Regions from separate parts of the Leuconostoc kimchii IMSNU 11154 genome, predicted to be linked through region 1. Evidence: predicted binding sites of a transcription regulator. Region 1 holds the regulator's gene; the other holds the start of a gene.
What was found. Region 1 encodes HrcA, which represses chaperone genes, less so after heat shock. Its sites were predicted from a motif close to TTAGCACTCNNNNNNNNNGAGTGCTAA; they were not measured.

Region 1 (3,433 bases):
CGGATGATGAGTGGTTTGCTGTCAAAAATGGTCAAAAAATATCAGAATGGGCAATTATTGACGATAGCGCATATCTTCAATTAACCTATCATGGTGATCTTAAGGCAGTATACGCTTATAACAATGAGAAAAGCCTATGGCAATCGCGTTACGTGTTTACAAATGAATCATAATGGCTGAAATAATTAGACTACATTACCCAATTTTAAAAAATAAAAAACCAGTGCGACAAGTTGTTGCAATGGGTTTTTTTGATGGTGTACATCGAGGACATCAAGCAGTGATTGAACGTGCTAAATCTGAGGCAGATAAGTTGGGTGTACCGTTGGCGGTACTAACATATGACCCATATCCTGCGGTTGTATTTAGAGCGTTAGAGAAACCATTACGTTATCTAACCCCCTTGGCGCAAAAAAAAATACTATTAACCAAACTTGGCGTGGATAAAATTTATGTCATGCAATTTACGTCAGAACTGGCTAAAGTAGAGCCACAGCAATTTGTCGATGATGTGCTTATGTGTTTGAATCCTATTCTGGTAGTTGGTGGTTTTGATCATTTATACGGTGGTAATTCATCAACAGCAGATATGATGCACTTACCATTTTATGCACAGCAACGCTTTGATGTTATTGTTGTGCCTGAATTCGATGATAATCATAAAAAAATAGGGTCATCCGCAATCCGTCGGGCATTAGATATTGGCGATATGAATCAGGTTAATCAGCAACTTGGACGTATATACCAAACAACTGGATTAGTCGTTCATGGTGAAGCACGTGGCCGTAAATTGGGATTTCCAACAATTAATATCAAAACACCTGAATTGGAATGGTTACCAGGAATTGGTATTTATGCCGTTAAGGTGAAGGTCGGAGACGACTGGTATGAGGGTATGGCCAGTATTGGTCGTAATATTACTTTCGGAGATGAACGACCTGTCACAGTTGAAATTAATATATTAGATTTTCAGAGAGAAATCTATGGCGAGAATGTGACAGTCACTTGGTATACCTATCTTCGGGGCGAAGTCAAGTTTAGCACTGTTTCCGATTTGATCGTACAATTAAATAGCGATGAATATCAGACACGCCAATATTTTGATACGGTGAATTGATTTTTTAGCACTCTTAAAAAAGAGTGCTAAAACCCTTGCGCTCTTTTTTAAAATAGTGTATCATAATAGATGTTAGCAGTTGAATGATAGGAGTGCTAAATCGGAGGTGCTGGTTTGCTAACCGAACGACAGAAATTAATCTTAGGTGCCATTATTTATGAATACACGCAAACTGCTCATGCAGTGGGCTCCAAAAGTTTGCAAGAGCAACTAGATATCAAAGTGAGTTCTGCGACGATTCGTAATGAGATGGCGACCTTAGAAGCGGAAGCATTAATAAAAAAATTGCATACGTCTGCTGGGCGGGTGCCATCGCGCGCTGGATATCGTTATTATCTTGATAATCTTATGAACGCAAGGTCAGCAACGCAACAAGACATTGCTTTGGTTATGAATTCTTTTCATGGTAATTTTCATGAAATAGATGATTTGTTAGATGAATCAGCACGTACCTTATCTGAGTTAACTGCTGCAACAGTTTTGATTTTAAAACCTAAGCGCTTAAATATTACGGTGTCAGGGTTCCGATTAGTACCATTAGAAAATCAGCAACTCATTGCAGTGCTGGTCACTAATGATGGTAAAGTGACTAGTCAAACGTTCAAATTACCACGAGAGCTGGCAGAGTCATCGTTGGAAAGTATGACCAATTATATTAATGACCAAATGACTGGTCGCCCTGTGTTGGAAGTTCTAAAAATGATGCAATCAGATGAATTACCAACTCAAATGAGTCGTGTCATTCAAACACCTGCTGCGTTTTTACAATTGTTTGGTGATGTTCTCGCCCGATCAATTGGTGATAAAGTGCATATAGGTGGTCGCTTGAATGTGTTAGATTTTGGTGAAGATAGCCTGTCGACTAAGGAAGTTAAGAGACTATTAGAATTTTTGACTTCTGCAACGGATATTCGTCGCGTCGCAACTACTTCACAGCAGCGCGTGACCATTAAAATTGCCAAGGAAATCAACGAGCCATTGTTGAAGCCATTCAGTTTAATTACAAGGGCATTTACCGTACCAAATCAAGGAGAAGGCGTGATAGCTCTTCTAGGGCCAATTCGTATGACGTATGCACGTAATGTACTGTTAATGGACGCATTTGGTGAAGCGTTAAGCCAAAAAATGATTGAGTATACATAAATTAGGAGGTCACCCACGTGGCAGATGAAGCAAAAAAAGAAGCACCAAATGAAGAAGTAATCAATGAAGAACCACTTGTTGAAGAAATGTCAAATGAAGAAGTGATCAATGACGGTGATACTTCACAGGTAGTTGAAGAACCAGAGCAAACTGAACTTGATCAGGCACGTGAAAAGATTGCTGATTTAGAAGATCAACTTCTGCGTTCGAAAGCTGAAATACAGAATATACAGCAACGTCAGGCGCGTGAATTGCAAAGTGTTCGTAAGTATGATGGCCAGAAATTAGCAGCTGCAGTATTACCAGCGGTGGATAATTTGGAACGTGCTTTAGAAGTTGAAGCTGATGATGCCGTGGCAAAACAAATTAAAGCAGGTGTTGAAATGACACTTAAAACGTTAGTTCAGGCTTTGACTGATAATGGTATCTCTGCAACTGGTGAAGTGGGTGAAACTTTTGATCCAACTAAACATCAGGCAATTCAAAGTGTTGAATCAACAACTGTGGATTCAGATCAAATTGCTTCTGTTTTGCAAAAAGGCTATATTTTACAGGATCGTGTCTTACGTCCAGCAATGGTCGCAGTTGCGAAGTAATCGAATTGACTATTTAATGAACATGGTGATTCAGCTTAGTGCACTACACCTTAAAAAGATAAATTGTTAACTAAAAAGTAAAGGAAGAAAAAATTCATGTCAAAAATTATCGGTATTGATTTAGGAACAACGAACTCAGCAGTGGCCGTACTTGAGGGTGGCGAACCAAAGATTATTACAAACCCAGATGGTGGTCGTACAACACCTTCAGTTGTTTCTTTTAAAAATGGCGAAAGCCAAGTTGGTGATGTAGCTAAGCGTCAAGCTATTACGAACCCTGATACAATTATTTCAATTAAGTCACATATGGGCGAAGCTGGTTATAAAGTTAGTGCTGATGGTAAGGATTATACACCACAAGAAATTTCAGCAATGATTCTACAATATATTAAGGGTTATGCTGAAGACTATTTGGGCGAAAAAGTTGAAAAGGCAGTTATTACAGTGCCTGCATATTTCAACGATGCACAACGTCAAGCAACAAAGGATGCTGGTAAGATTGCTGGTTTGGAAGTTGAGCGTATCATTAATGAACCAACAGCAGCAGCTTTGGCTTATGGTCTTGATAAATTAGATA
Region 2 (3,433 bases), 390 kb from region 1:
TACTGGGCGATAAGGCATTTGAATTTTTTAATGATAATAATGTTGACGACTTTATTCAAATCCCTTGGCAAAGTATGACTGCAGTCTACGCTGACGTGTCTGCAAAAAAAATTGGCCGCCGGTTTCGCATCGAAACAGATAAAGGGAGTTTTAATTTTTCTTCCTCGGAAACTGGACGTCTGTTAAAAGTAACGCGTGAACATATTGGTGATGATAAAGTATTAAAAAATCCAACATTGCTAAAACGTATTAAGGGTGTGTTTAAAAAGAAAGATAAGAAAGGCGCGCGATGAAATTATTAAAGAAATTTCAGATTCTACGTTATTTAACGATTGTAGTTGCCTTAGAAATAGTCGCTATTAGTATTAATTTTTTCTATGCACCTGCTAAAGTTGCTGCTGGCGGTGCCACTGGTTTCGCAATTTTGATGAATGAACTGTTTGGTTTTGACAGAGCGATTATAGTTTTAGTCATCAATTTATTAATGATTATTCTTGCAGCTGTATTTTTAGACCGTGGGACAACTGCTCGCATCACTTTTGGTAGCTTAATATTACCGGTATTGTTAAAGATTACACCTAGCTTTCAGGTTTTATCAGATCGTACTTTTGCAGTCTTGGTCGGTGGGACCATTTTTGCTATTGGCGTCGCCATGTTATACCGCGTTGACGCTTCGAGTGGTGGTACTGCTGTGCCACCGATGATTTTGAAAAAATATTTTCGTATTGCGCCCGCATTATCTTTACTTGTTATTGATACAATCGTGTCAATTGGTAACTTAATGATCGATGGTTTGGAGGCGTTAATATTAGCGCTATTTTCGTTAATGATTACGGCTGCTGTAATGAATTTTATTGAGACAGGGCTTGATCGTCGCAAGATGGTTTACATCACAAGCAATGAACGTATTACAAACATTAAACAATATCTAACCAAAAATAATACCAGTTTCACAGCTATGGATGTGCGTGGCGGGTATACGGGTGATAATCGTGAAATGCTAATGGTTATACTGGACAACCAAGATTATAATCGTTTGATTCGTGGCGTTCATATTGTTGATCCGACAGCCTTTGTCATAGCATATGATATTAGCGAAGCTCATGGTGGTACGTTTATATAAGTTGTCAAGCAAATATTAATTTGAAAAAGTACATGATCATGTACTTTTTTTATTGACAATAGTTGTTAAAGTGATATACTTAAAATTGTAATTAGCACTCATAATAAAAGAGTGCTAAAACGAAAAAATCGGAGGTATTATCTCATGTTGAAGCCATTAGGTGATCGCGTGATTATTGAAGTAACAGAAGCTGCAGAACAAACAGTTGGTGGCATTGTGTTGGCAAATAATGCTAAGGATAAGCCAGTCACTGGAAAAATCGTTGCTGCCGGTGCAGGTTATGTTTTGAATGATGGTAAGATTCGTGATTTGACAGTTAAAGTCGGCGATGAAGTTTTGTTTGATAAGTATGCCGGTCAAGAAGTATCATTTGAGGGTACTGATTATCTTGCACTTCATGAAAAAGATATTGTCGCAGTTGTCGAATAATCATATGATATGACGTTAATTAAATGACGTTGAAATCGATATTAAATTAAAAAATGCTAAAGAGGTATGTTAGACATGGCTAAAGAATTAAAGTTTTCAGAAGATGCACGTGCTAAGATGAAGGCTGGCGTTGATAAGTTAGCTGATACAGTTAAAACAACAATTGGACCAAAGGGACGTAATGTTGTTTTGGAGCAATCATATGGTGCACCAACAATCACAAATGATGGTGTAACCATTGCTAAGGCAATTGAATTAGAAGATCATTTTGAAAATATGGGTGCTAAGTTAGTGGCAGAAGTGGCTTCAAAGACAAATGATATTGCAGGGGATGGGACGACAACAGCAACCGTATTGACGCAAGCTATTGTTGCTGAAGGTTTAAAAAACGTGACAGCTGGTGCTAACCCAGTGGGCATTCGTACTGGAATTGAAAAAGCAACAGCGGCAGCTGTTAAAAAGTTGCATGAAATGTCGCACACTGTCAGCACAAAGGCAGAAATTGCCCAAATTGCTTCAATTTCTGCGGCTAATGAAGAAGTCGGCGAATTAATTGCTGAGGCGATGGATAAAGTTGGTAACGACGGTGTTATCACAATTGAAGAATCAAAGGGTATTGAAACAACTTTAGATGTTGTAGAAGGTATGCAGTTTGATCGTGGTTACATGTCACAATACATGGTAACTGATAATGACAAAATGGAAGCTAACTTGGACAACCCTTATGTTTTGATTACTGACAAGAAAATTGGTAATATACAAGATGTTTTGCCTGTATTGCAAAGTGTTGTTGAACAAGGCCGTGCTTTGTTAATCATAGCTGATGATATTACAGGGGAAGCCTTGCCAACATTAGTTTTGAATAAGATGCGTGGTACATTTAATGTCGTTGCTGTTAAGGCACCTGGATTCGGTGATCGTCGTAAGGCACAATTAGAAGATATTGCTATTTTGACAGGCGGTACAGTTATCACGGAAGACCTTGGTTTGAATTTGAAGGATGTGACAATTGACCAACTTGGTCAAGCAAGTAAGATTAATGTCACAAAGGATAACACCACAATTGTAGAAGGTTCTGGTGATAAGGATGCCGTAGCAACACGTGTGGCTACGATCAAGCAACAAATTGCTGAAACCACTTCTGACTTTGATCGTGAAAAGTTGCAAGAACGTTTAGCTAAGTTGGCCGGTGGTGTCGCAGTGATTAACGTTGGTGCAGCTACTGAAACAGAATTGAAGGAACGCAAGTATCGTATTGAAGATGCTCTAAATGCGACACGTGCCGCTGTTGAAGAAGGATTCGTTTCAGGTGGTGGTACAGCCTTAGTGAACGCGATTTCTGCTGTTGCTGCCTTGTCAGAGACGGGTGACGTTCAGACAGGTATTAACACGGTTATTAAAGCATTAGAAGAACCTGTGCGCCAAATCGTTGAGAACGCTGGCTTGGAAGGTTCAGTGATTGTTAACAAATTGAAGGAACAAAAAGAAGGATTTGGATACAACGCTGCTACTGATGAGTGGGTAGACATGATTGCAGCTGGAATTGTCGATCCAACCAAGGTAACACGTTCGGCTTTGCAAAATGCGGCTTCAGTATCTGCATTATTGTTAACAACAGAAGCTGTTGTTGCTGAAGTACCAAAGGATGATGCACCTGTGGCTATGCCACAAGGTGGTATGCCTGGTATGATGTAATATTAGTTTTTGGCGAAAAATCAATTGTCATTGGGACAATTGATTTTTTTGTGCAAAAAAATATTGACAAGAGTATCTAAAAGATATATTTGGGAGTTTCGTATGTATGAATTATATATATTAGGACAATTATTGTTTACCGATCGTTCGGCTTATAAGTTGCGTTTTGTGCTTGAAAATGTTTTG

Region 2: groES (co-chaperone GroES) is a predicted target of HrcA. The motif match lies at 1,215-1,241, and genes of this name have one in related genera.

What each region holds. Positions count from the first base shown of each region.
Region 1 covers NC_014136.1:1,822,550-1,825,982, forward strand. The annotation lists gene truB (tRNA pseudouridine(55) synthase TruB) at 1-173, shown strand, start outside; gene ribF (riboflavin biosynthesis protein RibF) at 173-1,117, shown strand; gene hrcA (heat-inducible transcriptional repressor HrcA) at 1,232-2,260, shown strand; gene grpE (nucleotide exchange factor GrpE) at 2,278-2,856, shown strand; gene dnaK (molecular chaperone DnaK) at 2,953-3,433, shown strand, end outside.
Region 2 covers NC_014136.1:1,433,209-1,436,641, forward strand. The annotation lists gene LKI_RS07800 (DUF956 family protein) at 1-293, shown strand, start outside; gene LKI_RS07805 (YitT family protein) at 290-1,123, shown strand; gene groES (co-chaperone GroES) at 1,268-1,552, shown strand; gene groL (chaperonin GroEL) at 1,628-3,247, shown strand; gene LKI_RS07820 (PadR family transcriptional regulator) at 3,350-3,433, shown strand, end outside.